2 regions of the Bacillus sp. AC266 genome follow, and region 2 is predicted to be linked to the other one. Evidence: riboswitches for the same ligand, from Rfam matches in the RefSeq annotation. Region 2 holds a riboswitch; the other holds the start of a gene.
What was found. Region 2 has a riboswitch for FMN ahead of AC0IXC_RS15380 (ECF transporter S component). Riboswitches for the same ligand answer to the same signal wherever they lie in the genome.

Region 1: it holds a riboswitch for FMN, as region 2 does, so the genes downstream of both, ribD (bifunctional diaminohydroxyphosphoribosylaminopyrimidine deaminase/5-amino-6-(5-phosphoribosylamino)uracil reductase RibD) here and AC0IXC_RS15380 (ECF transporter S component) in region 2, are expected to answer to the same signal.

What each region holds. Positions count from the first base shown of each region.
Region 1 covers NZ_CEEDEC010000002.1:702,570-719,293, forward strand. Annotated here, with positions in the region: gene AC0IXC_RS11245 (hypothetical protein) at 1-199, shown strand, start outside; gene ribH (6,7-dimethyl-8-ribityllumazine synthase) at 223-684, opposite strand; gene ribBA (bifunctional 3,4-dihydroxy-2-butanone 4-phosphate synthase/GTP cyclohydrolase II) at 703-1,896, opposite strand; gene ribE (riboflavin synthase) at 1,909-2,553, opposite strand; gene ribD (bifunctional diaminohydroxyphosphoribosylaminopyrimidine deaminase/5-amino-6-(5-phosphoribosylamino)uracil reductase RibD) at 2,535-3,647, opposite strand; FMN riboswitch at 3,957-4,100, opposite strand; gene AC0IXC_RS11270 (CDGSH iron-sulfur domain-containing protein) at 4,291-4,497, opposite strand; gene AC0IXC_RS11275 (DUF2552 family protein) at 4,637-4,882, shown strand; gene AC0IXC_RS11280 (alpha/beta hydrolase) at 4,893-5,816, opposite strand; gene AC0IXC_RS11285 (GNAT family N-acetyltransferase) at 5,899-6,375, shown strand; gene AC0IXC_RS11290 (LacI family DNA-binding transcriptional regulator) at 6,490-7,416, shown strand; gene AC0IXC_RS11295 (Na+/H+ antiporter family protein) at 7,442-8,761, opposite strand; gene AC0IXC_RS11300 (alpha/beta fold hydrolase) at 8,881-9,879, opposite strand; gene AC0IXC_RS11305 (ribbon-helix-helix domain-containing protein) at 10,011-10,487, shown strand; gene AC0IXC_RS11310 (hypothetical protein) at 10,537-10,683, opposite strand; gene AC0IXC_RS11315 (bifunctional metallophosphatase/5'-nucleotidase) at 10,853-12,442, opposite strand; gene AC0IXC_RS11320 (YqkE family protein) at 12,644-12,907, shown strand; gene AC0IXC_RS11325 (GrpB family protein) at 12,976-13,500, shown strand; gene AC0IXC_RS11330 (aldo/keto reductase) at 13,631-14,458, shown strand; gene AC0IXC_RS11335 (aldo/keto reductase) at 14,517-15,431, opposite strand; gene mciZ (Z-ring formation inhibitor MciZ) at 15,485-15,613, opposite strand; gene AC0IXC_RS11345 (NUDIX domain-containing protein) at 15,688-16,227, shown strand; gene AC0IXC_RS11350 (GNAT family N-acetyltransferase) at 16,251-16,724, opposite strand, start outside.
Region 2 covers NZ_CEEDEC010000003.1:421,962-438,685, forward strand. Annotated here, with positions in the region: gene AC0IXC_RS15370 (YpbB family protein) at 1-715, opposite strand, end outside; gene AC0IXC_RS15375 (ferredoxin) at 1,013-1,261, shown strand; gene AC0IXC_RS15380 (ECF transporter S component) at 1,379-1,957, opposite strand; FMN riboswitch at 2,121-2,260, opposite strand; gene AC0IXC_RS15385 (hypothetical protein) at 2,509-3,195, shown strand; gene AC0IXC_RS15390 (peptidoglycan DD-metalloendopeptidase family protein) at 3,400-4,014, opposite strand; gene AC0IXC_RS15395 (cob(I)yrinic acid a,c-diamide adenosyltransferase) at 4,100-4,681, opposite strand; gene resE (sensor histidine kinase ResE) at 4,824-6,599, opposite strand; gene resD (DNA-binding response regulator ResD) at 6,599-7,315, opposite strand; gene resC (cytochrome c biogenesis protein ResC) at 7,617-8,774, opposite strand; gene resB (cytochrome c biogenesis protein ResB) at 8,789-10,414, opposite strand; gene resA (thiol-disulfide oxidoreductase ResA) at 10,536-11,057, opposite strand; gene rluB (23S rRNA pseudouridine(2605) synthase RluB) at 11,152-11,880, opposite strand; gene spmB (spore maturation protein SpmB) at 12,169-12,699, opposite strand; gene spmA (spore maturation protein SpmA) at 12,696-13,292, opposite strand; gene AC0IXC_RS15440 (D-alanyl-D-alanine carboxypeptidase family protein) at 13,285-14,409, opposite strand; gene AC0IXC_RS15445 (superoxide dismutase) at 14,522-15,436, opposite strand; gene AC0IXC_RS15450 (YpuI family protein) at 15,543-16,034, opposite strand; gene AC0IXC_RS15455 (hypothetical protein) at 16,057-16,446, opposite strand; gene mprF (bifunctional lysylphosphatidylglycerol flippase/synthetase MprF) at 16,633-16,724, shown strand, end outside.

The sequences.
Region 1 (16,724 bases), on a different contig from region 2:
TTTTCGAACGAAAGCTGAACATTTTGGGCTTGAAACAGAAGGAAAAGATTTAAAAGAAGTGAGGAAGGAAATTTCTATTATAGAAGAAGCGGAAAAGAGAGAAAATGTGTGGAGAACAGCACAAGCTCTTCGTATAAAAACAGAAGGAAAAACGATGGATGAATTAATAGAAGATGTACGAAAAAAGGTGAGAAAATAAAAAAAGAGGCCGTAGCCTCTTTTTTAAGCCCATTGTTTTGATAAATGAGCCATTTCGATCGCAGCAACTGCCGATTCATATCCTTTATTACCAGCTTTTGTACCCGCACGTTCAATCGCTTGTTCAATTGTTTCTGTCGTTAATACACCGAAAATAACTGGAATGTCCGTTTGTAGTGATAAAGACGCAACACCTTTTGCTACTTCATTACAAACGTAATCGTAATGTGTTGTAGCACCGCGAATTACTGTACCTAATGTAATAACAGCATCATATTTTCCGCTATTGGCCATCTTTTTAGCGATTAAAGGAATTTCAAATGCACCAGGAACCCATGCAACATCAATATCATTCTCTTCTACACCGTGACGCTTTAATCCATCTAAAGCTCCGCCAAGTAACTTACTTGTAATAAACTCATTAAAACGTCCAACAACAACCCCAACTTTTAATCCTGTACCAACTAAATGACCTTCGAATACCATAATGTATCTCTCCCTTAATTATAAGTTTAGTAAATGTCCTAATTTGCTTGCTTTCGTTTGTAAATACGTTTTATTTTCTTTTTTTGTTGGCATTTGCAACGGTACACGCTCGGTTACTTCTAAATCGTAACCTTGTAAGCCAGCAATTTTTCGTGGATTATTCGTTAATAATCGTAAACTTTGTAAGCCTAAATCTTTTAAAATTTGAGCGCCAATACCGTAATCACGAAGATCAGCTGGGAACCCAAGTTTTTCATTTGCTTCTACAGTATCTAACCCTTCTTCTTGTAACTTATAAGCGCGAAGCTTATTCAGAAGGCCAATTCCTCGTCCTTCTTGTCTCATATAGAGAAGAACACCTTTTCCTTCACGCTCAATTTGAGCAAGTGCAGCATGTAGCTGTGGTCCGCAATCACAGCGGCACGAACCAAATACATCTCCTGTTAAGCATTCTGAATGAACGCGTACAAGTACAGGTTCGCCTGTTGAAATATCACCTTTTACGAGCGCGATATGTTCTTTCATATCTAATGAGTTAGAATAGCCAATTGCATGGAAAGTACCGAAATCTGTAGGTAATGTAATTTCCACTTCTCTTGTCACAAGTGTTTCGTGATGGCGGCGATAAGCAATTAAATCTTCTATTGTAATCATTTTTATATCAAATTGTCTTGCGCACTCTAGTAAATCAGGTACACGTGCCATCGTACCGTCCTCATTTATAATTTCGCAAATGACTCCAGCTGGTTCTGCTCCGCAAAGTTTGGCTAAATCGACAGCGGCTTCTGTATGACCAGCACGGCGCAGTACACCGCCTTCTTTCGCAATTAATGGAAAGATATGTCCAGGGCGATTGAAATCAGAGCCTTTTGATGCAGGGTTTAACAATTCTTGTATCGTAGTTGCACGTTCATGAGCACTAATCCCTGTTGTTGTAGAAACATGATCAATGCTGACTGTAAACGCAGTGTGATGTGAATCTGTATTATGAGATACCATTGGTTCTAACTGTAGACGTTCTGCGTACTCCTCCGTAATCGGTACACAAACGAGACCACGACCGTGTGTAATCATAAAATTAATCGTTTCTGGTGTAATGTACTCTGCTAAAGCAATAAAATCGCCTTCATTTTCTCGGTTTTCATCATCACATACGATAACGACTTTTCCTTGTTTTAAATCTTCTAGAGCTTCTTCAATACGATGAAACATTGTGCTTCCCCCTTATAGAAATCCGTTTTCTTGTAAAAAGTTTTCGGTCATTGACCCTGTTCTTTTTACTGGCTTTGAAATAAAGCGTTCAATATATTTTCCAATCATGTCACACTCAATGTTTACGATGTCCCCGGCTTTTTTTTCTCCGATTATAGACTCGCTTACTGTGTGCGGGATGAGTGAAATTGTAATTGAAGATTCGTCTATATCAAATATTGTTAAGCTAGTGCCATCAACAGCAACGGATCCTTTATGCAAACAATAGCGTAGTAATTCATCAGAAATTGCTATTTTGTAATAGATGGCATTGTAATGTTGTTTTTTAGTTAAAATCGTACCGATGCCATCGATATGTCCGGTGACGAAATGTCCACCGAATCGTCCGTTTGCAGCCATCGCCCGCTCTAAATTCACCTTGGCACTTGGCTTTAGCATACGAAGTGATGTTGCTTTCATTGTTTCAGGCATTGCGTCGACAGTGAATGAAGTAGTCGTAAAAGTAGTTACTGTTAAGCAAATGCCGTTAACTGCGATACTATCACCTAATTTGACATCCGATAAAATTTGCTTTGCGCTAATAGTTAGCTTCATTGCTTCATCACTTTGAGTCATGCTTGATATCGTTCCTAACTCTTCTACGATTCCTGTAAACATTCCGTCACCTCGCTTTTTAAGGTTGCAACAATTTTTATATCATTACCGATTTGTTTCATCTCTTGAATTGTTAAGGAAAGTGCATCTTGTAACTTCGAAAAACCAGCTCCGCCAAATAAGGTGGGTGCATCTTTTCCACCAATTAATTTCGGGCTTATATAGGTCACGATTTCATTAAAACTATTTGTTTTTAAGAAGTTTGCATGCACCGTTTGACCACCTTCAACGAACAGAGAAAGAATTTGTTTCTCACCGAGCAGGGATAGGACATCTTGTATTTCAATTTGCTGTGTTTTCATTTGGAATACAGCTATATTGTTAGATTTATAAGACGCTATTTTCTCTTTGTTTACATCCTTACCGACAATAATCCATGTCGGAGTTAAGCCATCTGTTATGACATGAGAAGATGGCGGCGTTCGTAAGTGGGTATCTAAAATAACGCGTATAGGATGTTTACCTCCGTTTGGAATTCGTGTTGTTAAGTGTGGATTATCAGTTAGAACTGTATTCACACCGACTAGAATAGCATCATGTATATGACGATATTGGTGAACGTCAGCGCGTGCTTCTTCGCCTGTAATCCACTTACTTTCACCGGTTATAGTTGCTGTTTTTCCATCTAAGCTCATTGCTGTTTTTATTGTTACAAAGGGACGTTTCGTTTTCATATAGTGAAAAAAGTATCGATTTAATAAAGTGGCTTCCGCCTCAAGAACACCAGTAGTTACCTCGATTCCAACTTCTTCTAATCTCCTTTTTCCATTTCCGGAAACGAGTGGATTGCAATCAAGAGTAGCAATTACAACACGCTGAACTCCTTTTTCAATGAGTAATTCACAGCAAGGGGGTGTTTTTCCAAAATGGCTACACGGTTCAAGTGTTACATAAACGGTAGCGTCTTTTGCTCTTTCACCAGCCATGTGAAGAGCATGAACTTCAGCATGTTCTTCACCAGCACGCATGTGGGCACCCATTCCAACAATTTTTCCATCTTTAACAACAACGGCACCAACCATAGGATTTGGGCTTGTTTGTCCCGATGTTCCTTGTGCTAACTGCAAGGCAATCCTCATATATTCTTGATCTGTCATTCTTTTCACCTCTCCTGAAAAAATCAAAAAACCCCAAGGATTTTATATCCTTGGGGTTTGGGAGACGTGATTTCTAGAAATATAGTTCGAATACGAAAGTATAGGAAAGAAACCTAACGATGACTGATATTTTGGCATAAGGAAAAAACCTAGCAAAATATCAAATTCTTTCAACGCTAGTCGTATCTTTTTATTTCAGTATAGAAACATAACTATACAAAATAAAACATATATAAAGATTCAAAATGAAACTTTAAAAATATGCATACTGAAATAAAAGTGTATTCGCTATATAAAATTACTAGAAAACATATCCTTCTCCCATCCAGACTATACTGTCGGCCCTAGAGTTTCACTAGATCCACCGTTTTCGCGTTGAAAACGGGTCACGGACTTAGAAGCTATCGCTTCATCACCGCCGGTTGGGAATTTCACCCGACCCCGAAGGATGTTGTTTGCTCACATTATAGCACAAAAAAGAAAAAAGCATAGTAAAAAATGTTCGAATGTGAAGAATTGTTTGAAAATATATGCCGATTTGAATGGGGACGAAAGTAATAGAAATGTGGAAAGGGGAAGGGCTGTATAGGCTTTGATCAAAAGAAAAAACATACACAAATAAATGTGCATGTTCTTTAAATATTTATTCTGCCTCTGGTGCTCTAACAACAGACTCGAATTTGCCTTTATGCGAAGCATCGCAATAAGGCATGTTTTTTGATAAACCACAACGACATAAAGAAAATGCTGGTTTTGCTGGGAATACATTCCCTTGTGAGTCAACTAATTCCACGTCCCCTGTAACGCGAAAAGAGCCATTATCATTCACTTTAATTTGTACTTTTGCCAACGTTATCCCTCCTTTCCAAACGCTTACTCTCATCATATAATTAGGGAGAGTACTTGACAATATAAAAAGAGCACTTTGTTTGAGAGAGAAGAGAGTGTTATAATAGTTTGTATAACTGACTAGAGTAAGGTGACGAAAGATGGATAAAAAATTACACGCACTACAAAATATTGCAAATGAGCGCACATGGGCATCATTTTTGAATGATAATCATCCATATAGTTTACTTCATTGGTCAATCGCAGGTGTAGGACAAGAACCGAAAGATGTTTGGTTACTTCAAGATGAGGTAACTTTTCAAACGACGGAATTCCCAACGCTAGACGAGGCAGTAAAGTGGATTTCTGAAAATATGGAACAAGTTACAGACATTTTAGCGCAGTAAAAAAACAGGCTTATGCAAGCCTGTTTTTTGTTTCTTTTACATATGTGTTTAAAAATTGATCGATGGCATCTTCGTACTCTTCTTTATTTTCATTATAAGAGCAAGCGTGTGCACCATGTTCTGCAATATAAAGCTGTTTATTATTTTCTTTCGCTTCATAAAGTGATTTCGTCATATCAGATAAAATATAGTCATCATCTTTACTATGAATAAAGAGAACCGGATTGTTAATATTTTTTATACAATCAATTGGTGAAACTTCACGAATTGTATAGCCATCACGAACTTTTAAAAAGGCATTTGCTAAAGGTAATAAAGGCCATTTTGGCAAATGAAACTCAACTTTCAAACGATGTTGTAACTGTCCATAAAAATCAGAGAAAGGACAATCAGCAATATAAAAATCAGCACCATCTTCTACAAATCCTGCATATTGAAGAAGAGTTGCAGCGCCCATAGATTCACCATGAATTCCGAGTGTAATATTCGTTCCGAAACGATCTTTTAGCCAGTCAACTACTGACTTTAAATCATGTTTTTCATAATAGCCATAACTTGTTGTTTTACCACCGGTTTTACCATGACGGCGATGATCATAAATAAATACGTTATATCCTCTATTTAAAAATAAGTTTGCATATTTAACGGAATTCATTTTATTTACAGTCACACCGTGGCAAAAAATCATAAATTTATTGGAATGACCAGCTGGCATGTAATATCCGTGAAGTTCGTATCCGAATTGAGAAGGGATGTGAACCTCTTCTTTTTGAATAGCCTTAAAATCGTCCAAATGAAAATGCTTTTTCGTTTCGCGTTCTAAAACTTCTTCCTCTGTTTTTTTCTTCAAGTACATAACTTTATTTGTAAAGAAAATCCCAATCGCAGTTAGTGCACCTAGTATAGTAAACAATGCTGTAAAAAAACGTTTCATACTTTACCTCATCCTCCAAATACCTCTACATGTGATACACTAACATTGTATCACAATGATGTGAAAAGGGGAGAAATCGTGTATGGTTCATATACAAAAAATCACACCAGAAATGAAAGAAGTAATTCAGGATTTTATGTGTGAAAACTGGGGAAGCTCAATGATGGTCTCGCGAGGCAGAGTACATCAATTAGAAGAATTACCTGGTTTTATTGCACTTAGAAATAACAGAATAGTGGGAATTGTAACATATAAAGTGATAGAAAACATGTGTGAAATTGTATCGTTAAATAGTTTTGAGGAAGGGAAGGGGCTTGGTACAAAACTGGTGGATTGTGTATTGCGAGTGGCAAAAGAGAACGAATGTAAAAAATTGTGGCTTATTACGACGAATGATAATATGAACGCACTTCGTTTTTATCAAAAACGTAACTTCATGATGACGGACTTGTATATTGATGCGGTAAAGGAAGCACGAAAAATAAAGAAAGAAATTCCGTTTATTGGTTATGATAATATCGCGATTTCACATGAAATTCAGCTGGAGTATATTTTCTGAGTAGAGTGGAAATTGTGTAACAATTTTCAGAAATATAAAACAATAACCTTGACGAATGTTATATTTTGGTTTAATTTAAAATTGTAATCTATTACCATATTAAGGGGTGACGATGTGGCAACTATACGTGATGTTGCAAAATTGGCCGGTGTTTCAGTCGCAACCGTTTCAAGAGTCATTAACGAAAAAGGATATGTCCATGAAGATACGGTCAAACAAGTAAAAAAAGCAATTGAAGAATTACATTATAGACCGAATGCTACAGCAAAGCCTTTATTTAAACAGCCTTCAACGGTGATTGCATTACTTGTAGATAATTTGCATAATCCATCATACATCACTTTGCTCCGTTTCGTTGAGGAAATAGCATACAAAGAAGGGTATCAAGTAATAGTTTGTAATATAGAAAATAAGAATAGATACATAGATATGTTGGAGCAAAATAACATTGCAGGCGTTATAATGACGAAATCTGTTTTTCGAAGTATAGGAGAAATCTCACTTCCTTTCGCTGTGCTTGAAGAACGACAATCTCTTATGAGCTATTATGAAAGTGGACAGAAAGCTGTTTCTTTATTAAAAGAGAAAGGCTGCCAGTTTCTTGCTTATATCGGTGAGGGAGTAAAGAGTGAAGAAATGGAAGAGCATGTGGCAGGATTTCTAGATACTGCTTGGAAAGAAGGACTTTCTTATCGAGAGGAAATTGTACAAGGGTATACGAATCAACAGTTTCTTGAATTGTTACAAAAGCATCCATACATAGATGGGGTTGTAGCTTCAAGTGATAAGGTCGCTATTGAGCTAATCAGGGCGGCGAAAACTCTTAATATTCATATACCAGGTAAGTTACAAATCATTGGATTTAACGGGAGTGTAGAGGGTGAATGGATAAGTCCATCATTAACGACGATTGGAAGTTATATCGAAGAAAATGGGGAAATAGCTTTTCAACAGTTAATAGGAAAAATAAAGAAGAAACAAGTGCGACAAGAAGAAGTGGAAACAGAATTTAGGTGCATTGAGAGAGAAACAACAAAGTAAAAGGTGCGTTTTTAAAACGCACCTTTTATAGTGTAATTGCGGCAATAAAGCCGAATATAAGTAACGGTATATTATAGTGTAGAAATGTTGGGACACATGTATCCCATATATGATGGTGCTGACCATCAGCATTTAAACCGGACGTTGGTCCAAGTGTACTATCAGATGCTGGAGAACCTGCATCACCAAGTGCACCAGCTGTACCGATAATTGCGATTGTAGCCATGGGACTAAATCCGAGCTGGACGCATAATGGTACGAAAATTGTTGTTAAGATTGGGATGGTTGAAAAGGAAGAGCCAATTCCCATCGTAACGAGAAGTCCAATAATGAGCATAAGAAATGCAGCAAGCGGTTTATTATTTCCGATTATATGTGCACTCGTTTGCACAAGAGATTCAACATGTCCAGTTTTTCGAAGAACAGCGCCAAATCCAGCGGCAGAAATCATAACAAATCCGATAAAGGACATCATACGCATTCCACTCGTTAAAATAGCATCGGCTTCTTTAAGAGGGAGGCTACCGCTAACTGATAAGACGATAATACCTGCTAAAGCACCAAAAATCATTGATTCTGTTGCTAATTGCACAGTTAATGTAGCGAGTATTGATAATAAACCCAAAGTAATGCTTCTTTTCGTATAGGGAACGATTTCATTCTGTGCAGAATGAATTTGTTCTGTTTCATATGTACGTGGTTTTCGGTATGTAATGAAAACCGCTACACATAATCCGATAATCATACCGATTGCTGGAATAGTCATCGCTTTTGGAATAAGTGCGACATCAAACGTAAGACCGCTTTGCGCAGCATTTGTTTGCAATACGTCATGATAAATTTTTCCGAACCCTGCTGGAACCCACATGTAAGGGGTAATTAACCCAAATGTAATAAGACATGTTACAAGCCTACGATCCACCCTCAGCTCATTTAATACTTTTAAAAGTGCTGGAATTAAGATTGGGATGAAGGCGATATGAACAGGGATAATATTTTGTGAGAAACAAGCCATTGTTAAAATGATAAATAATATAAGTATTTTAGAATAGACTTGTTTTTTCGTGTCTTGTTCGTTGCCGATCCATTTTAAAGCTGATTGGATCATTGCATCAGGAAGTCCTGTTTTTGAAAGGGAAATAGCAAATCCACCGAGCATTGCGTAGCTTAATGCGATAGGAGCACTGTTCCCAAGGCCGGCTGTAAAAGTACTGATTGTTTCTGAAATACCGAGTCCGCCGATAAGTCCGCCTGTTAAAGCTCCAACGATAATGGCGACAATGACTTGGACACGTAACAAACTAAGCAGTAGCATGACTGCTACTGCGATGAGTACAGCGTTCATAATAAATGTAATCTCCCTAATTTTTATTCTGTTAAGGCAAGCAAGTGTTTGTAGTGACATATACTTGCGACATATCATTATAAAATGTTTTCTATGAAATGTAAAAGCGCCTTTTGTTATTAATGTTGAAAAGATAGTTCTTGTTTAATTGATTGTAAAGATTTAGCGAATAACTCAGGCTCTTCTAAATCTGGAGAATGTGCCGAGTTTGGAAACCAAATCATCTTTTTAATAGGAGCTTGAATGACATCGCAATATTGTTGAACGAGTGCATAAGGAGTTTGATAATCATAGCGACCAGAACAAAAATAAACAGGAATAGATAAACTTGAAATAGATGAAAAGAAATCGATTGTCAGCATCTCTTCCCATAAAACTCCGGATTTTAAATTTCCTGCGAGAAATTTGAACCAATCTAATAGCGTATATTCAGGAGAAAAGAAGCCTTTTCGTATGAAAGAAAAGGAAGATCCATTTTGGATTGCTCCTCCAAATGTACCAAGCCACTTTCTTTGAATAATGAGGCGTCTCGTATCTAAAAAGGGTGGTTTCCCTAATTTTAAAAGAGAAGCTAATGCCTTTTTATGGTCATGTTTTTTGGCAGAGCTAATTAAATGTTGATATAGTAATTCTTCATTTTGCTTCATATGTACGATTTGACCGATGCCGATGTATGCTTCTATATATTCGGGACATTGATTAGCGATTTGTAGTCCGATAATACTTCCCCAAGAATGACCAGCGAGAAATAGTTTTTGCTTATTAAAGCGTTTGAGAAGATATTGAATAACCTTTTTTGCATCTGAAAAAAATTGATCAATCGTAAGATTTGTTTGGATGTCCCGCCATAAAAAGGATTTACCTGCCCCTCGCTGATCCCAATTAATAACGATAAAGTGCTTTTCTAACTCTTTTTGAAAATGGCGAATAAAGCCGATTTGTGCCATACCAGGGCCGCCGTGACAGCATAATAAAATAGGCTGGTCCACGTTTTGGCCGCGTATAAGGAGAGATTGTTTCCGGTCATTAATCATAACGCTTTCTATCGTAGCGATACTGTTAGGGATTAGTTGCTTCTTTTCGTTGTAAAACTGAGGGGTATGGCTACGAAAAAGCATATGTAAACCTCCTTTTCTTAAATGGTATGAATCGCACAGGCTCTTTCTTTTGCATATACTACTAGAAAATCATTGTATCATAACATACTGGTTTGATTTCAAGTTTAGGCGATTAAGAGAGGAGGGAGAATATGACGATTGGAGAAATTATTGATTCTTTAAATAGACGCGAATCAATCGCTATTATAGCGAAACGGCTTGAAATGAGCCCATATACATTATCAAAGAAATTAAGGGTGATTGGATATGAATATGATGGAGAGCAGAAAAAACGTATCTTTATAGGTGATGGTGAAGAGCCACGTCATTTGCAAATCCAAGAAGCTACTGCCCTTCAATATGCAAAAACAGACTATCAATTACTAATTTATGAACAGTTACAAAGCATTTATGAATTGCTAAGAAAAAGAGAAGAAGTAAGTGTTCAAATTATAAGTAAGAGCACAGAGAAAAAGAAACGAACCTTTTCGATTAATATAGAAGTATTAGCAAGACTAGATGTTATATCGGAATCAAAAGGGATTCAAAAGTCTAAAATTGTAGAAGAAGCACTACAGGAATTTTTGCAACGGTATGATGTTAATCATGAAACGTATCCAGAGAAATAAAAGAAAGGATACTATGTTCCATATAAGAGCGTGTATCCTTTCTTTTATTTCATTTTTTGTTTTGTTTCGAAAAGTAATATAGGAACCAAACGGCATGATTTTGTTCATCAGCTGCTGCGCTCCGAAATGTTTCTTTCACTTGTTGATTTGTCGTTTCGTCGATACAATGTATCGTCATTGTTTGATAGAAATACATACAAATCTTCCCATTATAGTTTTCTATATACTACGAAGAAACAAGGGGCTATGTGCGTATCCTTTACTGCACTAGAAGAATGACAATACGTATGACTCTAAAAGAAGAAGCTCCTTGCATATAAAAGGAGCTTCTTCTTTCGAGTGTCACGCACTAGTTTGAATAGTATTTAATTGTTTTTTTGAATACGTCCATCAATAATCGGCTGAATTGGTTCTGTCACTTGTTTTACATAATCGACTAATGCTTCAAAATCGTTTGGACCAGTTTCAGCATTTTTTCCATTTTTAAAGGATACGAATCCATCACCGCCAGAAGCTAGGAAAGCATTTGCAACTACGCTATACGTTTTAGAGGGAACTAATTCTTCACCATTTGTTAAACGGATATTCGTAACCTTTTCGTTATTTGGTTTATTTGCATCCCAAGTGTATTGAATACCTGAAATTTGAAGCATTCTCGTTGCTCCTTTTTGCCATTGTTGATTTAATATATCACGAATATCTTGACCTGTTAGATCTACTTTAATTAATTGGTTTCCGAAAGGCTGAATGCCGTATAATTCGCCCCATGTAATATCTCCAGCGTCTAGATCATTACGAATTCCACCAGGATTCATAAGAGCGATTTGTGTTTGCATAGTTTGGCGCTGGGCATCCGCAACTAAATTTCCAAGTGTAGATTCACCAGCATCGTTTTGTTTACGGTCGATAGGTGCTGTAGATTTTCCGACTACTTCATTTACAAGAGGTGCGATTTTTTCTTTATATTGATCTAACTTTTGTTTTACTTGTTTATCAGGCTCTACACCTTCATGGTACGTTGTAATAACTTCAGCTTTTTTCTTCACAATATCTTTTGTTTTTCTATCAATTGTTACATCTACGTCCGAAAAAGCCATTCCGTAAGAATTCGCTTGCACGATAAGTTTATTATTTACAGTACCATTTACGTACGTATGACTATGTCCGCCGAAAATAACATCAACTTCGGGATCTGTTTCATTTGCAATGCGAGTAAGGTCACCGTTTGTTACACCAGTGTCATCAGTTGTACCTCCAACATGTGCAAGGACTACGATAGATTTAACACCGAGACGCTTTAATTGCTGAGTAGATTTATTAATAGCTTCTACTTCATCAGTAATTTGTACATTCTTTAGCATAGTTGGCATAACGACATTCGGTGTATCCGTTGTAACAACTCCGATGAATCCTACAGGAACTCCATCTACCATTTTTACAGTAAATGGTGGTAAAAATAAGCGGCCAGTTGATTTATTATAGAAGTTTGCAGCGACATAAGGGAAGTTTGCTCCTTTGAAATTCCCTGTTTTTTCATGATATCCACCATAAATGAGACGTCGCATTTCATCAATGCCTTCATCAAATTCATGATTTCCAATTGTACCAACATCAAACTTTAAATCATTTAAAAATTCAATAGTTGGTTCGTCCTGTAATAAAGCAGAAACTGGTGGGCTAGCTCCGACGATATCTCCAGCATGTACGAGAAGTGTATTAGGGTTTTGTTTTTTGCGTTCTTTTAAATAAGTAGCTAAGTAATCAGCACCACCAGCTTCTTTATTGTTAATTTTTTTTACAGTATCTAGTTGACCATGTAAATCATTAATACCAAGCATTTGTACGTCTATGTATCGGTTTTGTTCGGCAGGAGTCTGAGATGGAGGAGCGGCGAATACGCTTGAAAAAGTAATAGTACTTAAAACAGCAACAGCAGGAATAATTTTTTTCCACATAATTAATTTCTCCTTTTTTTATAATCTGACATCATACGACATAATTTTAATAGATTACTAGGATTATATCCATATAAAAATTTAGTTTTTTCGAAAAATTAACATATTTACAAAAGATAAATAATAGAGTAGGGAACCTTTTTTATTGTCGATTTCGCCGTGTATCCTCTATAATGGAGAAAAAAGTAAAAGGTGAATAGTATGAAGAAAAAGAAGCAAAGACAAACACAAAGACACTCTCAAATGAATCAACCAGAGAAAGAATCACTTACACTAGGTGATCAATTGAACGATTCGTTAATGCAACAATTAAAGAATAAGAAAAAAGAGTTGCAAGTGAGAGAAGAGAAAAAAGAGGCAGCAGAACAAGAAAGAAAGCGTAAGGAACAAAAAGAACGTGAAAAGAATAAATCATTTGAAGAACTGTTAAGTGAAAGTAGCCTTACTTGGAAAGACTTTAAATAATAAAAAGATGGTCAGTGAAATGCCGCTGATCATTTTTTTGACGAGTTTGTAAGAAAAGGGGAGTTAGAATGAGGGAAATTGTAGTCGTTCCGTATGAAAATCATTGGAGTGAGAAATTCCAAATGGAAGCCGAAAGATTAAAATCGGCGATGCCAGAAATGGTGAAAGTCCATCATATTGGAAGTACGTCAGTGCCAGGACTGGCAGCTAAACCAATTATAGATATGATTATGGAAGTAGAGAGTATCGACAGAGTAGATCATTGGAATGAACGTTTTAAAGAGCTTGGTTACATCGTAAAAGGGGAAAATGGTATTTCAAGACGTCGTTATTTTATTCATGGGACTGAGGAAAAACGCTCGTATCACTTACACGTATTTGAAAAAGGAAATCCTGAGATAGTAAGGCATTTAGCATTTCGTGATTATATGATGGCTCATTGTGAAGAAGCAGAAGCGTATGCGACTTTAAAGAAAGAACTAGCTGAAAAATATACATATGATGGCACGTTGTATACAGAAGGAAAAAATGAATTTATACGTAATGTTGATGAAAAAGCGAAAGAATGGAAAGGAAATAAAGTGAATGACTGAGTTCACTTTATTTTTTTAAATGTGTATAAAAGTATTATGTAAACTGTACGTATGTTTTGACTTTTTGGATGAATCTTGTTGAAATAAAGTTGTGGTTTATAAAAATGTAACAATGAAAGGGAGAAAGACTGTGCATATTCCAACAACTACACTTCATAATGGTGTGAAAATGCCGATGATTGGTCTAGGCGTTTATAAAGCGAAAGAAGGCGACGAAGTTAAACAAGCAGTAAAAACAGCGTTAGAAGTTGGATACCGTTCGATTGATACAGCAACTGTATATGAAAATGAAAGCGGTGTCGGAGAAGCGGTTCGTGAATCTGGAATCCCGCGAGAAGACTTGTTTATTACAACAAAAGTTTGGAACGACGATCAAGGGTACGAGGAGACGCTCGAGGCGTTTGAAAAAAGTTTAAAGAAATTACAAATGGAGTATGTAGATTTATATTTAATCCATTGGCCGATAAGAGGGAAGTATGTTGATACGTACCGTGCTTTAGAAAAGCTATATGAAGAAGGTAAAGTGCGCGCGATTGGTGTTTCTAATTTTCATAAACATCATTTAGAACTGTTATTACCAAATTGTAAAGTGAAGCCGATGGTCAACCAAGTAGAACTTCATCCGATGTTAGCGCAATTTGAATTGCGTGATTTCTGTCAAGGTGAGCAAATTCAAATGGAAGCATGGAGTCCTTTAATGAGAGGCGGCGAAGTATTCCAGCATCCAATTATTCAGGCTATTTCTAAAAAATATGAAAAGTCACCTGCACAAGTTATATTAAGATGGGATATTCAAAGTGGGATTGTGACTATTCCTAAATCTGTTACGCCATCTCGTATTAAAGAGAACCTTACTATTTTTGATTTCTCATTAACTGAAGAAGAGATGGATCAAATTAATACGTTAAATCGTAATTTACATGTAGGAACGAATCCTGATAAATATGATACGTTATAAAAAAAGACTGCCGCCTAGTGTTGGGGGGCAGTCTTTTGCTTTTATCGGTATCAATATTTTAGCGATGCAAAGCATATGAATCATACTTAACAATCTTTTGAAGTTGTACATATTCTTCTTTTGTTAAAGATAACTGTTGGCTAGCTTGTATATTTTCTTGCAATTGTTGAATAGAGCTTGCACCAGGTATAACAGCTGCAACAGTTTCGTTATGTAAGCAATATTGAATAGCTGTTCCTGTTAAAGAGCTTTCTCCGATTATTTCTTTTACACTCGCGAGTGTCGAATATAACTCATCGTAAGAATAAGAGAGGTAATCTTTTTCTTTTACTCTTTCTATCTTTCTTGCATTATTGTTAGTTAAAATCCCTTTTGCAAGTGGTCCGCGAGCAATAACGCTAATTTGCTGTTCATTAAGAAACGGGAACCATTCTTCAGGGCGACGATTTAAAAGGCTGTATTCCATTAATATGCTAACGATATTTGATCGTTTTGCATACTCACGAATGACATTTGGACGTATAGAAGAGATACCATAATGACGAATAATCCCTTCTTTTTTTAATTCTTCAAAGGCTTCAACTGTTTCATCTATAGGATCTTCAATCGTCCCGCCATGCAGTTGATATAAATCAATATAATCTGTTTGAAGTCTACGTAAACTCTCTTTTACTTCGGTCTTTATATAAGCTTTAGAAGGATCCCAAGACCAACCATTTTTTTCTTCTGTCCATCGATTTCCAACCTTTGTTGTAAGAACAATTTGGTCGCGTTTTCCTTTCAGAGCTTTTCCAACAAATTCTTCATTTAATCCATAATCGTATAAGTCCGCTGTATCAAAAAAATTAATTCCTAAATCGATTGCCTCATCGATAATACGCATAGCTTCAGCCTCAGATGCACCGAGAGACATACAGCCAAATCCAATTTCCGTAACATATAAATCTGAGTTTCCTAATTGACGTTTTTTCATAGGTCAACCTCCTTACCTTTATTGTACGAAAGGGGAAGGAGGTTGACAAACGTTTACTTTTTATTTGCTGTAATCCACTCTTGTACAGTTGTATACTCTTTTCCATATTGTTTTAGCTTATGACGAATTTGCCATGCTTTGCCGACTAAAGTGACGCGATTTGGTAAAATGTAAACTTTCATTTCTATCACGCTCCTTTCAATGTGGTAAAATGTATGAAGAACGATTAGGAAATAGAACAGGGAGATGAAGTAGTATGAGTAATCTTGCAGAAAGAACAGTAAAAACTGAACCGATTTTTGATGGTAGGGTTATAAAAGTTCGTGTTGATGATGTAGTATTACCAAATGGAGAAATGAGTAAACGTGAAATCGTAAATCACCCTGGGGCAGTTGCTATTATTGCTATTACTGATGAGGGGAAAATTGTACTCGTTGAGCAGTATCGTAAAGCTCTCGAAAAGGCAATTGTGGAAATTCCTGCTGGGAAGTTAGAACCGGGGGAAAAGCCAGAGGTAACAGCAGTTCGTGAATTAGAAGAAGAAACAGGATATGTATGTGAAAATATGGAGCTTATTACATCTTTCTATACATCACCTGGTTTTGCAGATGAGATTTTATATGTATATAAAGCGACAGGATTAAAACAAAAAGAAAATAAAGCAGCTTTAGATGAAGATGAATTTGTGGAATTAATGGAAGCGTCATTAGAAGAAGCGATTGATCTTATGAAAGACCTTCGTATACATGATGCTAAGACGATGTTTGCAGTACAATATTTACAATTACAAAAATAAACACTCGCCTAAGGCGAGTGTTTTTAGTTGATTTTTGCATATACACGTGCATCGCGTAAGCTGCCATCGGGTGCTAGGAAATCATTTTCCATTGTACCTTCTAAAATAAATTCTAGACGTTCTGCTAAGTTACATGCGTTTATATTTGTTGCATCAGTACGAATTTCAATTCTTCTAGCACCTAGTTTATCAAATGCAAATTGAATCGCACCTTTAATGGCTTCTGTCATATAGCCATGCTTTGTATAAGCGCTATGTAGCCAAAAGTGAAGTGAAAACTTTGGAATATCCCAGTTTTCAGGCTTGAGCGTAATAGCGCCGATGAATGTACCAGATACTTTATCGTATAAGTGGAAATCAAGTGTTTCACGAAGTAAAAACTGTCCGTGAGCTTCGCGAACAATTTCTTCAGCACGTTCTTCTGTTTCAGCTGTAATTGGCATCCATGGTAATAAGTCTTCTAGCGAAGCTTGGATTGCTTCATATACCTCTGTTCC
Region 2 (16,724 bases):
ATAATGGAAACTCATTTTCTTTATTGCGAACTTCTTGAATAAGGAAATGGATTGTACCCCAAAATAAAAAATACACTCGAAATATATCTTGTTTCGTAATTTCCGCTAATTGTTGTAAAGTACACCCAATACGTTTATACCCAGTTAACCGATATATTACGATTGTCGCCTCTACTGGATTATTTTTTTGTAAAAGAGTATGCATTTCCTTCCATAATCTTTTAGCCAATTCACTTCTCATATACGGTATTCCAGTGAGAAAACGTTTCACCCACATCATTATTTCTGTATCCTGTTGAATTGGAATAAATTTCGTATTCGCCTGTTGTAAATTCGAAATAGTTTGAACGATCAATGATAACCTCTTCCAAAACGTTTCACCTATTTCACCATAGTGTAAACCATTTAAATATGTCGGAAAGGCAAAGTCACCTTCCCATTTGTTTAATTGCACGTTACCAGCCGTCGTTAACACATATGTATTATCATGTATACCTTGAACTAAATCCGTTTGTAACAACTTTGCAACTTCTTGATCATAATCAGCTCTATTTAATGACTTATAAATCCCAAACAAAAAAGAAATTTGAAACATATTCCCATCTTGTAATGTTTGCGACGATCTCTTTCCTTTTAATAAATAATAAATCGAAGAAACGGTTCTTTCACCATTCAATTGTTTTAAACAATATAATAAAGTATATTGTAGCTGCATTACCGCTTCCACCTCTCAGTCTAACTTCATTCCTTTTTCAATACGATTGCACATTAACTGCTATTCATTTAACTTATCATATTCACACTACATGCTTGTATATATTCTATTGTATCAAACGAAATAACATTTAAGTATTTTGAAAATCTTATGAAATAATTCAAAAATAAGTTGACACTCTAATTGATAAGCATTATCATTATAATTTTATGTTGAAAAGTTTTTAAAACCGTTTTACAATAAGATTATAATTTTTTGGCGAACTTTTCACATACATATTATCAGGAGGGAAAAAATATGGCAAAATATACAATCGTTGACAAAGATACTTGTATTGCATGCGGTGCTTGTGGTGCTGCTGCACCAGACATTTATGACTATGATGATGAAGGCATTGCATTTGTAACATTAGACGATAACCAAGGTATCGTTGAAATTCCAGATGTATTAATTGAAGATATGATGGATGCATTCGAAGGTTGTCCAACTGACTCAATTAAAGTTGCTGACGAATCATTTGATGGCGACTCTTTAAAATTCGAATAGTCTTTTATTAACTTCAAAAAATCCCCCTCATAAGTATGAGGGGGATTTTTTGCACTCTTTTTCATTCTCACTAACAAAAAAACCATTAGCAGTTACGCTGCCAATGGTTTAATATTTTTAAGCATTTTTCATTTTTGCAAATACCCATACTTTCAAGCGTGAAAATAGTGCTACAAATACAATTGTTACAACAATTCCTTTAATTACATTAAACGGTAATATCGCCGTTACAATAGTTTGTCGCATAATATCACTAGACATAGCTGGTGAATTTAAAAACCAAGTGTACGCTGGTAAAATAATAAAGTAGTTTAACACACTCATAATAACTGTCATAGTAATTGTACCTAGCATTAATCCTGTCGTTAAACTTTTTACTGTGCGATACTTTCGGAATAAGAATGCTGCTGGACCAATAAATAAACATCCCGCTATAAAGTTTGCTACTTCTCCTACTGGTACTCCCGTTAAACTTCCTTGAATTCCGTAATGCAAAATATTTTTTATCGCTTCTACAATTACACCTGCAATTGGACTAAAAATTATCGCCGCAATTAAAGCTGGCACATCACTAAAATCAATTTTTAAAAATGGCGGAAGCCCTGGGAATGGAAAATCCAACATCATTAGTAAATACGCAATACTACTTAGCATCGCTACACTCACCATCTGCACTACACTGTTTTTTTGTTTCATCTTTCTCTCTCCTTTTCCATCGATCTTCTCATGGAAAGTGGAAAGGTTCTGCTATGCCTATTTTTTCATAGAACGAAAAAACCCTTTGTGATTTACACAAAGGGAGAATTTTAAGGCACATCAAACAGACGTTCAAATACTTATCTTTTTTGAACGCTTGAACCTCCATCTTCTCCCATCCAGACTGTACTGTCGGCTTTGGAATCACACCAAATCCTGCCTTAACGGCTCGCGGGCTTAGAACGAAATTATTAAATGTTCATCACCGCCGGTCGGGATTTTCACCCTGCCCCGAAGATAGACCGATATTCTATTTTCCACTTCATTATACAACAACATGATCGTATTGTGAACAAAAAAAGTGTAACTTACTAAAAATAAGTTATTGATTTTATATAATTAAAGAAACGATCACTATATTTTACAATACAACCCATATTTTTTATAATTCGGTATTTCTCTTATGAATCCCCCTAGTCATATGTCGTCAAAAGTGATAAGATGTTGAATTGTTAAGATAAGAACATTTTCTGAGTTATGGAGGAAATGTCATGAAGAAAGATAAAAGACACTCTATTCGAGAAGCAATGAAAAAGAACTTAAGAAAAGAATACTTTTATTTGAAAAAAGAATTACTTTTCTACTGTCCAATTGATCTAGGCACATTCTCAAGAGAGACATACTACGCTACTTTTGACCAAGATGGCATAAGTATTTATCAGTATGATAAAAAAACAGAAAGTAAATTAAAATTGTGTGAGCGTCATCCATGGAAGAGTTGGAATAAGGTAAAAGTTGATCACTATTTAACAACTTCTCAATTTATTTTCCAAGGTGAGCGAAACTGGATTTTATCCCTTTTCCAAAAAGGAAAAGAAGCTCAAAAAATAATTGAAGAACATACATCTTTACAAACGGAAGTTGTTTCCCGTCCGTTTTCCAAGAAACTTCCTGGTTTCCGTTCTGATACACCATTGAATAAATACATCGGTTGCATTTGTTACACTGCACTTATTGCATTTTTATTAAAATGGATGATTCCATTTCAAGCACCACAAATCGCCCTGTATTCTCTTTCAATTGGCTTTATGCTTCTTGGTTTACTTTGTCTTACAATTGGTCTAATCGAACCAACTATCGTACTATTTCGGACAAAAGAAAAAACAAGAACAAAAGTCTTTTACTTATATAGCTACTTAGCTATTACTGGATTTATATGTGTCTTTATTTTTTGGTAAAAGAAGCCGTCCCAAAAGATCTTTTGGGACGGTTTTTCGTTAGGAATAGGTTGCTCTTACTGTCGCATTTTATTGTTAGTCGATATTTCTTGTCGAAATGTCGATATAATAAGAGCTATGTTCGATATAATTTCATTTACTATCGCAATCTTAAATAAGAAAAAAATAAATTTATTCAAAAGTTATGCTTTTGAGACGTTGCCTTTACTTGACGTATAGTTGTTGGTTCGGATAGATTTGCTCTTGTCGCAATCCATTCCTCACTTTAATTTCCTCAACTGTCATACTAAATTTCCGGGCAATACCAACTAAAGTATCACCTTTTTGTACAATATATAGTGATGATGACACAACTTGATTTTTTTGTTCATTTAAAACAAGCAACGGATTCATCGCATTCCTTTTCTCCATCGTCCATCTCCCTTGATGCACTTCTAAATGTAAATGCGCTCCTCGCGATTCTCCTGTATTCCCTACCTCTCCAATTAGCTCTCCTTTTGAAATGTTATCACCTTGAACTACATATCTCTTATTTAAATGCGCATAAACAGCCTCATATTCTCCATGTTTAATAAACACAACATTTCCATAACTACTTGAAAAATAAGACTTTGTCACCTTACCATTTTGAATAGCTGCAACAGGCGTTCCAATAGGCGCAGCTATATCAATACCATAGTGTTTCCCATGTCTTGTCCCAAAATAATCACTTATCTGCCCATCAACAGGCCATATCCACTGATTCCCTTCAGCGTAAACATGTAATTGAGATAAAAATAATACACTCAATATCACCACGCCACATTTTAACGCTTTCATATACATCCTCCGTTTTCTAATAACCGTCATACCTTCTCTATTGTGGGATATTACAGAAAAAAGTATACAAAAAAAAGAAAGTGTATTACTCCACTTCCTTCTCTTCTTTATTACGAAAAACAAGTGCACTGCGGTTATACTCCACATCTTTCACTTGTAAACGCGCATTTATTACTCTAGCAAGCGCAAATAAATAATCAGATAACCTATTTATATACTTTAGAACAATTTCATTGGTTTCTCCTTCTTTTTGCAATGACACTATACAACGTTCTGCTCTTCTTATAACTGTACGTGCAATGTGTAGTGCAGCCGATATCTCGCTACCGCCTGGTAAAATAAAACGCTCTAAAGGCGGCGCTTCTTCTGTATACGAATCAATTCGTCTCTCTAAATACTCGACCATCTCTATCGTTACTTTATAAGGGATTTTCTTCTCTACTATTGCTAAATCCCCTCCACAATCAAATAGTTCATGTTGAATATTTTCAAGTTCGTTATAAATGTTACGAAAACATTCCTCTTGTAATTTAGACATGGCATATCCGATATGAGAATTCGCCTCATCAATTGTTCCATAAGCTTCTACACGTATATGATCTTTATCCACTCGGCCACCTATGACACTCGTTTCCCCTTTATCACCTGTTTTTGTATAAAGTTTCATTTCATTATGACACCTCTCTTTTTATTTTCATTCTGATTATTAAAGAAAAAAACTCTACCATTCTTTATTTAATTGCACTTACAAAAAAATAAAAAAACAGTAAAGCTTTTATTCATGATCAACTTTTAAAAAACATATATATCTAAATTATACGATTTGGTAAATATACAGAGAATGTAGTTCCTTCTCCAACGACACTTGATACAGAAATTTTCCCGTCATGACCTTGAACAATATTTTTAGCAATCGCAAGCCCGAGTCCTGTTCCAACTTTTTTCCCTCGCGTTCTTGCTTTATCAGCTTTATAGAATCGATCGAACAAGAACGGAATATCTTCTTCTGGAATACCAGCACCTGAATCTTGCACTTCGAAAGTAAGGCCACTATTTTTCGTATTAATTACAAGTGTAACATGTCCACCTGCATTTGTATGACGGATTGCATTATCAATTAAATTCGTCAGTACCTGTTCCATACGGTCTGCATCAAACGGATATTGTTCAATTGGACTTTGGAAATCCACTGTTAATTGGACTTCTTTATCCTTTGCAATCCCCTGGAATTTACGGCCAATTTTTTCGACAAATGGATGAATATCTACTTCACCTATATGTAACTCTACATGTCCACTTTCCATACGGGCTAAATCTAATAACTCATTTACAAGTTTACCTAAACGAACAGATTCATCATAAATAATTTGAACAAACTCATTAATTTCCTCTTTCGTTTGCACAATATCATCTAAAATTGCTTCACTATATCCTTGAAGCATTACCATCGGTGTACGAAGTTCATGTGATACATTCGCAATAAAGTCTTGACGCATTTTCTCAAGACGACGCTCCTCCGTCATATCTCGCAATACTGCTACAGCTCCACGAATTTTTGTTTGATTGTAAAGCGGTGTCATAAGAACTACGTAGTTACCTTTTTGCAAATTAATTTCAACAACTTGTTGTTGCTCACTTTCTACAACGAGATGGAATAGTTCAACAAGTTCAGAAGGCAGTTTTTTAATTAACTCTACTTCTTTTTCTTCTTGCCAAACTTGTAAGAAGTGTTCTGCCGGTGGGTTGATAACAACGACTTCACCTTCTTGATTTAACGTAACAACACCATCTGCCATACTACTCAAAATGCTAGCTAACTGCTCTTTTTCTTGCTGCAGGGCATTCATATTAAACTTCAACTGTTTCCCCATTTGATTTAAAGCAGTTGCAAGCTCACCAATTTCGTCCTGCGACACCATAGGGGCTTTCGTATCAAATTTCCCGCGCGCTACCTCAAATGCAACCTCACGCATTTTACGAAGCGGTGCCGTAATTCGAGTAGATAAGAAAAATGCAAAGAAAGTTGTTAAAATAATCGCAATCCCGGCTGATAAGAAAATAAAATCAGTCGTTCTCTCCATACCTTGTATTGGAACTTGCAATGATTCATATACAAACACTGCACTTTGATTTTTTGACTGTACTGGTTTCCCGACGATCATAATATCATTTTCAGTATTTTTATTCTTCCTACTATTAGAAGCTTTTCTAATATTATTCTTAATATCCTTTTTATCTGTAAAAACAGCTGCTAATTCTTTATCATTTTTCAAATCATCTATTGTAAGAGTAACTAATCCTTCTTGTTTCGGCGAAGAAGAAATTTCCTTACCGTCTTCTACAATGATAATCCTTGAAAGTGGATCAGAAAATTTGTAAGCAATATCCTCAATCGTTTTTACATCGGCACCTTCTTCAATTAATTCCGTGACACTTGTTGCAACTTTCTGAAGCCTAGCTTCACTCATATCAACATAATACGTTCTAAAAAACTGTGAAAGTAAAATAGCAACAAATCCAAGAACAAACGAAACGAGAAGTAATATGGTCATCCATAACTTCCCTACTACACTTCTCCAAAGCATCAGTCGTTCACAACCTCAAACTTGTAACCTACGCCCCAAACGGTAACAATCATTTTCGCTGCATCTGGTGATTGTTTACTTAACTTTTCACGTAAACGCTTTACATGCGTATCAACTGTACGTAAATCTCCGAAGAACTCATATTGCCATACTTCTTTTAACAATTGCTCACGGTCAAAAACTTTATCCGGGGATTTCGCTAAGAATAATAGTAATTCATATTCTTTCGGTGTTAAGTTTACTTCATTACCATCCGCTGTAACGCGGTGCGCATCATTATCAATTGTTAAATGCGGGAAAACAGTAACATCTTTCGTCGTTGTATCTTGTGTAAAGAATGTCGTTGGTACAGCGCGGCGTAATACTGCTTTCACACGAAGTACTACTTCACGCGGGCTAAACGGCTTTACAATATAATCATCAGTTCCAACTTCAAACCCTTGTACCCTATTTACTTCTTCACCTTTTGCTGTCAGCATAATAATTGGCGTCGCTTTCTTCTCACGAATCCCTTTACACACTTCGATACCATCTTTACCAGGCATCATAATATCCAGTAGGATTAAATCATAATCATTTTGTAACGCCATTTCTAAAGCTGTATCACCATTATCCGCTTCTTCAATTGTGTATTGCTCTCTTTCTAAATACATCTTTAATAAACGACGAATACGATCCTCATCGTCTACAATTAAAATTCTTGATTCATTTTCCATTTCTACCCGCTGCGTACTTTTACCACAACGGTTTACACCTACCCTTCTACAATATAATGTTGCACCTATCCTCGTTTAATTAAGCATTTTTTAACGTTCCACTTCCCATATTATGCTTCACAAGAATAATAAAGTTTGTTCATTTTTTTTCCAAAACTATGTATTTTTTTTGAACAGTATATTTGGTCCTCGACATCATTTTACAGAATCAACCGCTACTTTGTCATGTTTTTCTCAAAAAAGAAGAAAATTTGACAAAAATAAAATAGGAAAGTGACATACACTCTCCTATTTTATTTCTCTATGCATATGAATGTAAACCCGCAATAATTAAGTTTACTACAATAAAGTTAAACATAATGATTGCAAAACCAATCACTGCAAGCCAGGCGGATTTTTCTCCATGCCATCCTTTAGATAAACGTAAATGTAATACCGCAGCATAAAAGAGCCAAGTAATAAGCGCCCAAACTTCTTTTGGATCCCAACCCCAAAAGCGCGTCCAAGCGATTTGAGCCCAAATCATGGCGAAAATTAATGCACCTAATGTGAAAACTGGGAATCCAATTGCAATAGAGCGATATCCAATTTCATCTAACAAATCACTATTCGTATTTTTCACTAACGGCTGAAGCGCCGCTGATACTCGTTTACGTAATGTAAGCCTTAATACGATATATAGCAATGTTCCGACTAACACAGACCAAATTACTGTATTTAATTTTTTCGCATTTACAATCGCCGGAACTTCAACTGTCGGCTCTAATTTATTTTCTGACAATAACTTTCCTTCGTGCGGTCCCACTAAAGCCGGAAGATTGTACTTCATTTCCACTTGTTGTTCATTTTTATCAACCCATTGAAACTTCGCTTCATATTTCATACTAGAAAATACCGTTGTCACTCCAATAAAACCAACTGTACAAACAAGTGTGAACACTACCGTTTCTAACCAAAATGTACGTTTGCTTCTCGTTGATTGATCTACATTCTTCAATAAATACATAACGCCCGTAATAAAACTAATTGCTAAAATTGCTTGCCCTGCTGCTGCAGTCGTCACGTGAATATGTAACCAATTACTTTTTAAAGATGGAATAAGCGGAGATATTTCCCTCGGAAACATACTCGCATATGCAATTAATAAAAGCGCAACTGGTAATGCAAAGAGTCCAATTATACTTACGCGGTACATAAAATACATGACAATAAATGCTCCAACAAGCATCATGCCGAAAAACGTACCGAATTCAAAAAAGTTACTAACTGGTGCATGTCCTGATGCAATCCATCTTGTAACAAAATATACTGTTTGTGCAATAAACCCTAAAATTGTAATCGTTATTCCTATATTTGCCCATTTATGACCTTTTTCTTTAATTGCTCCCCCGAAAAATAGAGTTGCAATTAAATATAAAATAAATGCGGTAAAGAGAAAGTTACTACTTATTTGCACCATATCGTTTCCCCACCTTAACTAATTTTTTTATCCACTACTTTATCGCTTGGCTGCGGAATTGCTGTACCTTCTAGTACTCTTTCAATATCTTTCTTTAAACCGAACCAATTTTTATTCGTATGTCCTGCAATCCACCATTCATCATTAACGCGTTGTATCCAAATACGGCGATGATTCCAATACATCCCTTGAATCACACCAACCATAAATATAAATCCTCCAATACCGAGAATCCAAAGCGTTAAATCTTTCCTTACAGTAAGTGCTGTTGCATTTTGCATTTCCACACCTGCAAAGGACATTTTATATTTGTTATTCCCATCTGGTTCTATATTTTGCTGAATACCGACAAAACTCACTTCACCATCTGGTGTTTCAGGCGTAAACATTTTAAACACAAATGCAGGGTTGTTTGGTAATTTCGTTTTCGTATTTGGTCTTCCATTCTCGTCAAAATAAAAATCTGGAAAATAGCTTAATAGTTCTAAAGAATAACCATTTCCTAAATCAAATTTTTCTGTAGGATTCGTTAAATCTACTTTAATCGGTCCCCACTTTTGATTATTTTCTTTGTTTTGCAAATGGAATGACATGCTTTTAAATTCACTTTCTTTGTAATCCACTTGATATACAGCAAATTGATCAAATTTCAGCGGTTCATTCACTCGAATTTCCGCTTCTTTTACTTTTTCTAATTTCGGTTTTTGTCCTGCTATATTTTCGCCGACCGCTTTATATAATACAGCATTCGTTTGGAAGTTTTTCGCAATCATTTTATCGCCTACACGATCAATCGCTTCATCAAAAACTTCCTTGTCCTTACTTTTATCATAAACTTCCTTAATAAATTTCTCGTTTTTTAAATAGTATTGACCATCCGTTCCTGGTATTTCTTTCGTTTCACCGTCACGTAACCAAAGGGCTTCGTCTACGTACATACTCGGTAAAAAACGGAGCATTGCACCGAATAAAAAGATAATGAGACCAATATGATTCACATATGGACCCCAGCGTGAAAACCGTCCCTTTTCAGCTAAAATGTTACCGTCTTCCACTTTCACATTATAATTACGTTTCTTTAAATTAATTTGAACTCGTTCTAAGTCACCTTCATGCGGCGTACCAGTCCCGTGCACTCTCTGTCTTTTCAAAAAACTTGGGTGTCTTTTCACCCCTTGTTTTTTTAAAGCTTTATAAAGAGGAATGACACGGTCTAAACTACATATAACAAGTGAAATACCAATGGAAGCAATTAAAATCATGTACCACCATGATCCATATAAATTATTAAATCCTAATTGATAGTATAATTGTCCTAAAAATCCATACTCGGTCTTATAATATTCAGCTGGTTCGATTCCTGGAGTTATGTACATTTCTTGGGGAAAGATAGTTCCTATTGCCGATGCAGCTAAAGTTATTACGATTAACCATACACCTACTTTTACAGAAGAGAAAAAACTCCAAATTTTATCGACTATCGTTTTTGTATGTGTGAGAGATCTCCGAGCACTCCCCTCATATCTCATATCCAATAATTTTATATTTTCATTACTTTCAAATGGTTTCCCACATGCTTCACAAAAAATGGTTCCTATCGGATTAACATGTCCACATTCACACTTAATTTCTTTCAACACTCTCACCGCCCCTATATCTATATGTACTATTGTATATTCTAACCTCAAGTTACCGCAATACTCAGAATTTTTAAATCAGAGGCACTATAAGGATGCACCTCATATGTAAAGGCTTTCTTTATTACGGAGTAATTTTCTTTAAATATCCTTCTAACTGTTCTTTCGTTTGTTCACCTATAATTTGTTCGACTACTATTCCATCTTTATCAATCAAAAAGCTTGTCGGTAATGGTCCTACCCCATATGTGCTTATGATTTTTGTTCCTTTATCAATAGCAACTGGGAATTTCAAATCATATTGTTTCACAAAGTTCTTAACAGCAATATCTGTTTCATCTGCATCTAACGCAATAATTTCAACGCCTTTTTCTTTATACTTTGGATATAATTCGTTCATATAAGGCATTTCTTTTTCACACGGTTTACACCAAGTGCCCCAAAAATTTAAAAATACACCTTTTCCCTTTAAATCTTTCAGTTCAATTTTCTTTCCTTCTAAATCTGTCACAACAAAGTTAGGTGCTTCTTTTCCAATTTGCATTTTCTCTTTATCAGCAAAAAATCCTTGATAAAGTGTAAATCCTACAGCACCGCATAAAATGAGTAGAATAATAACACGAAATAATAAGCGATTTTTTTTCATATTGTCTCCCCTCTCTTCGACGAGTGATGAATATATGTATTTTTTAATAAATCACCAGCGGAGCATTCCACTGGTGAAAGTTTCACACTATCGATTAGCGCGGCTTTGTAGAAGCCAATGCACGTAATTGTTTCACCTCATGTGGTGTCAATTCTCTTGCATCACCAGGTCGCAAGCTACCTACTTCTAAAAAGGCGTAGCGTTCACGCTTTAGTTTCACTACTTTACAATCTAACGCTTCAAACATGCGGCGTACTTGACGATTACGTCCTTCATGAATCGTTAATTGTACAATTGCCATCTCTTTACGCTTGTCCCAAGAAATAATTTTCGCTTGTGCTGGTGCTGTTTTCCCATCTTCTAATGCAACACCTCGTTCTAACATGCGAATTTTCTCACCTGTTAATGGCCCTTTAATTTTTGCAACATACGTTTTTTCAACTTTATATCTCGGATGCATTAATACATTTGCAAATTCACCATCATTTGTCATCAATAATACGCCAGACGTATCATAATCTAAGCGTCCGATTGGGAATAAACGTTGTCTAATTTCAGGGAAAAAGTCTGTTACAACATTTCTTCCTTTATCATCTGATACACTTGAAATTACACCAGTTGGTTTATATAGTAAAAAATAAACAGGTTCTTCTTTTTCAAGAGGGATGTTATTTACTTCCACTTTATCTTGAGGAGTTACTTTTGTTCCTAACTCCTTTACTATTTTCCCATTAACTTTCACTTTCCCTTGCTGAATTAATTCCTCAGCCTTTCTTCTCGATGCAATACCTGCTTGCGCAATCACTTTTTGTAATCGTTCCATTTCTTTTTTTCACCTCAAATTTATCTTACCTTACATTAGAAAGACTTGGCAACCGCCTAAGCTTTATGCCATTTACTTCGCCTATCTTTAACAACATAGCAATGATGATAAACGTCTAAAGGCATATCACGTTTTCACCCTTTATTATTGTTTACACTTTTTCATGTTGTCCACGCTAAAAGTTCATCATTTTGTCAAAAACACCGCATAAAAAAACCACTATTAAACTACACGTTAATAGTGGTCGTATACGTATTATAAGCTAAATAGCGCAAAAAATGAATAGCATTACCGAAACAATAGGGAAACAAACACAATTGAACAAATAATTCCGATTAAATCTGCAAAAAGTCCTACCTTTAATGCATCTCCCATTTTTCTAATACCGACAGCCCCAAAGTATACTGTTAATATATAAAAAGTCGTATCTGTGCTACCTTGCATCGTTGAAGCTAACCTACCAATAAACGAGTCTGGCCCATATGTAGCGATTAAGTCGGTCGTAATACTTAAACCAGCAGATCCCGAAATCGGACGTATAAGTGCAAGTGGAACGATTTCGGCTGGTACATGAATAAAGTCTAACACCGGCTTCATTACCGATATCATCGCATCTAAAGCACCTGATGCCCGGAAAATAGAAATAGATACAAGCATTCCAACCATAAACGGCAAAATGGAAACCGCAATTTGAATCCCTTCTTTTCCGCCCTCAACGAACGATTCGTACGTTGGAACTTTCTTTATCGTGCCATACAAAAGGATAAAACCAATTACACAAGGAATTACCCATAATGAAATTGTATTTACAATACTCATTTTTTCCGCCCCTTTCTACTCCTTCTCCGGTAAAAATAGCGGTCAATCCAAATCGCTCCAATCATCGATAACACTTGTGCTATAAATGTTACGCCAACGATTTCAGTAGGGTTTGCTGATTCATAAGTCATTCGAATCGAAATGACAGTAGTCGGAATTAATGTAATCGCTGAAGTATTTAATGCTAGAAACGTCACCATAGAACGACTTGCTGAATCCTTTCCACCATTTAACTCTTTCAGTTGTTCCATTGCTTTAATACCTAAAGGTGTTGCTGCATTACCTAACCCAAAAAAGTTCGCCATCATATTTGATAAAATGAATCCCATTGACGGGTGATCCTTCGGTATTTCTGGAAATAATCTTTTTACTATCGGCATAAAAAGTGATACTAACTTCTTTAACAATCCAGCTTCCTCAGCAATTTTCATTAAACCGAGCCAAAATACTAAAACACTAATAAGTCCAATACAAATCGTTACAGCATCTTTTGACCCTTCAAACACTGCTTTGGTCACTTCTTCCATCGTTCCATTTATCATGGCATACACAATCCCTATAACTGCCATCGCTGCCCATACGAGATTAACCATCTATCCCAACACCTATCATGTAAGAGAAGATTTCTTTCACGTTATTCCAATACATTCCCGTTGTAGCTACTAACTTTCGTTTACTGTAAAACAAATTTCGTTCTCCAACTTTCTCGTTCCCTACATAAATTTCTGTCTTCCCAATCTTTACTCCATCCGTAAGTTTTGCACTTTTATCGAGCTCAACTTTCAATAACACGCTCTTTCTTTCCTCTTCAGTTAAAGGTACAGAAAAACTATTTTTCGTATAAACATGATTGGCATATTTCTTTTCATTTATTTCAGCGAGTGCGCCTTGTCCTAAAACTTTCGCTTGCTTATAGCGTTCAAAGCCTTTATCAAACAAATTCATATGATCATCCCAGTCACTAGAAGCACTCAAAGTTACGACAATTAAATCTAGTCCATCTTTTGAAGCTGTTGTGACAAGCGTCCGTCCTGCTTTCTTCGTAAAACCTGTCTTTCCCCCTGTTGCAAATTCATAATAAGATGTCACAAGCTTATGTTTATTTTTCCACGGATAATCCCAAGAATCTGATTTATACGTTTTTGTTCCAAAAATTTTCTTAAAGGTCTCGTTCCCCATTGCATATTTCGTTAATAATGCCATGTCATAAGCCGACGAATAATGTGATCCATCCCCATCCAAGCCATGCGGGTTTGAGAAATGCGTATCTTTCATTCCGATTTCTTTCGCCTTTTCATTCATTAAATATACAAATCCTTCTATACTCCCTCCCACATTTTCAGCAATTACTTGTGCTGCATCATTACCAGATCTAAGCATTAATCCGTAAACTAAATCTTCTAACTTAACTTTTTGTCCAGGTTTTAAATAAATTGCCGATCCTTCTACTCGTACCGCTTCATTACTAACCGATACTAACTCTTTCATTTTTCCTGATTCAGCAGCTAACAATGCTGTCATAATTTTTGTTATACTAGCAATTTTTTGTGGCTCATGTTCTAATTTCCCATATAGCACACGACCGGATTGTTGTTCCATTAAGACTGCGTTACGAGCACTAACACCACCGTTCATTTTTGCATATGCAGGAATTGGCATAACGCTTGCGTACATTATAATTAGCGTAATTATTATACAAATTCGTCTCATATTTCCCCCCACGTCCTTTTGGCACTTTTTGTACAAGTGTATGCTTGGCCTTTTAAAATATGAACGAAATCTTCCTTCCACCTCCACTAAAAAAGACGCATGAGATATGCGTCTAATACGGTGTCCATTCAATTTGCTTCGCACTTTCAAATCTCTTTTCTACATCTGGCCAATTTACAACATTCCACCAATTTTTAATATATTCATCTTTTCGATTTTGATATTGTAAATAATACGCATGTTCCCATACATCCAGTACAAGGAGTGGTATCGTATCCCACTGTGTAAACAATTGATGAAGCGTGCTTTGCAAAATTTCTAACCTTCCTGAACGGGGTACCCATACAAGAATTGCCCATCCTGAACCTTCCACTTTAGAAGCGGCTTCCGTGAAATGCTTTTGAAAACGTAAAAAACTTCCGAAATCTTGCTCAATTTGTTGTGAAAAAGCCCCTCTCGGACTTCCACCACCATCTTTTTTCATGTTATTCCAAAATATCGTGTGTAAGTAATGACCTGATCCATGAAAAGCCGCTTCTCTTTCCCAATGCTTAATTAAATCAAATTGATTTGTTTTTCTCGCTTCTTCCATCATCTTCTCTGCTTTATTTAATCCTTCCACGTAACTACGATGGTGTTTATCATGGTGTAACATCATAATTTCTCGTGAAATGTACGGTTCTAGCGCATTATATGGATAAGGTAATGGCGGAAGGGTATGCCCCCCAATCGGAACAGCTCGTTCGCTATCCCCTCTTTCACATAGTTCATATTCCTCTCCTTCTTGCATAAATACTTCCTGTAAATGGTGTTGAATATGTTCTACATCATCACTTATTTCATACATAAACTCGGCATCTGTGTCGTATTCATGCTCTTTCATACGCTCTAATAACGTTTGAATTTTATAAGCAAGCATATGGACATCATACACTTCCATTGCACGGCTATCTAATACTTGAAGAACACTTTCACACCAGCTTTCTACTTCATGAAAGTAATCTGTAAATACACCTTGCTGACTCATGTCACACCTCCTTGATGCTATCCACTTTAACTATATTCAATTAAAATCCCTTATATAACTGGACAAAAGGAAAAGAAGCTAAGTATCCTTAGCTTCTTTTCCTTAATTAATATTTGTGCAACATTTTTGTTTGGTAATCTGTCTCATAATATTCTAGTTCTTCACGCATCAATTGAAATTTCCCTTCTAAATCCTTCATCATTCGTTCTATAGATCCAGGGGGGATTTGCTGAAAAACAATAGAATTTTTCCCTGTATAAGCAGAACGACTATTTTCATACCAATGATCATTCTTTGGCGAAAAAAACTCTGCAATTACTTGATGGTAAATCTTATATAAAACTGTTTCAGCTGCGGTCTTTCGAAATGGTTGGCTATTCAACAAAACAAAACATGCATCAAGTCCTTCTTCACAAAAAACAAGAAGTCTTCTTATTGATGCTAATATCCCTTTATAGTATTGCTCGTTTCCTGTTGGTGTCTCCTCCAATAAAGAAGGTAACGTATGATAATTTACATAATTAGTTATCAAGGAAATTACATCTTCTAAAAATATAGAAACTTGTTCTGTTTGATTTTCAACCATCAAATTAGACATGGCTTCTCTCTCCTTTGCCGTTTTACGCTATTTCTACTCTTTTATTTTTATGTAATTCAGCTAATATTTCTTGTACTTTCACCACTGTTCCCTCATCAAAGTATCGTTGAAAGTCTGTTACTTCATTGAGATACAAGCGCTTCTGCGCGCGTAGCTCTTTATCCTTCACTAAACAAGCGATCGCTACAATATCTCGTAAATATACGTCTTGTTCTTCTACTTTATAAACTGGATTTCCTTCAAAAGGGATAATTTCTTGTAAAATTTCTTCAAAATATCGAACATATAAGACAGAAAAGGTTTTCTCTTGATTATTTAATATATATGTTACTTCAGATCTATTAAAAAAATCTTCTGATGTATTCGGTTTTGCTTTTTCTAACTCATATCCTGCATAACCTATTATAATCATCTACTTCCCCTCTCTTCCTTCTTTCACCTTATCTTAACTCAATTTTCTAATAAACGAAATATTCTTTTAAATATAACCTATATAAAAAATAGCTTCCCTATACAGGAATTTACCTTTTTATTTTTCTTGAAGTTTGTCATAATAATATTATTGTCTCAGTTTTCTTACACAAGGAGAGTTGTATTTATGTCGTTTTCATGGAAACGTTTCTTACAAATCGGGAAAATAATCTTCCCATTTGTTGTCTTAACAATTGTTTTCTTTCAAGCTAAAAAAGA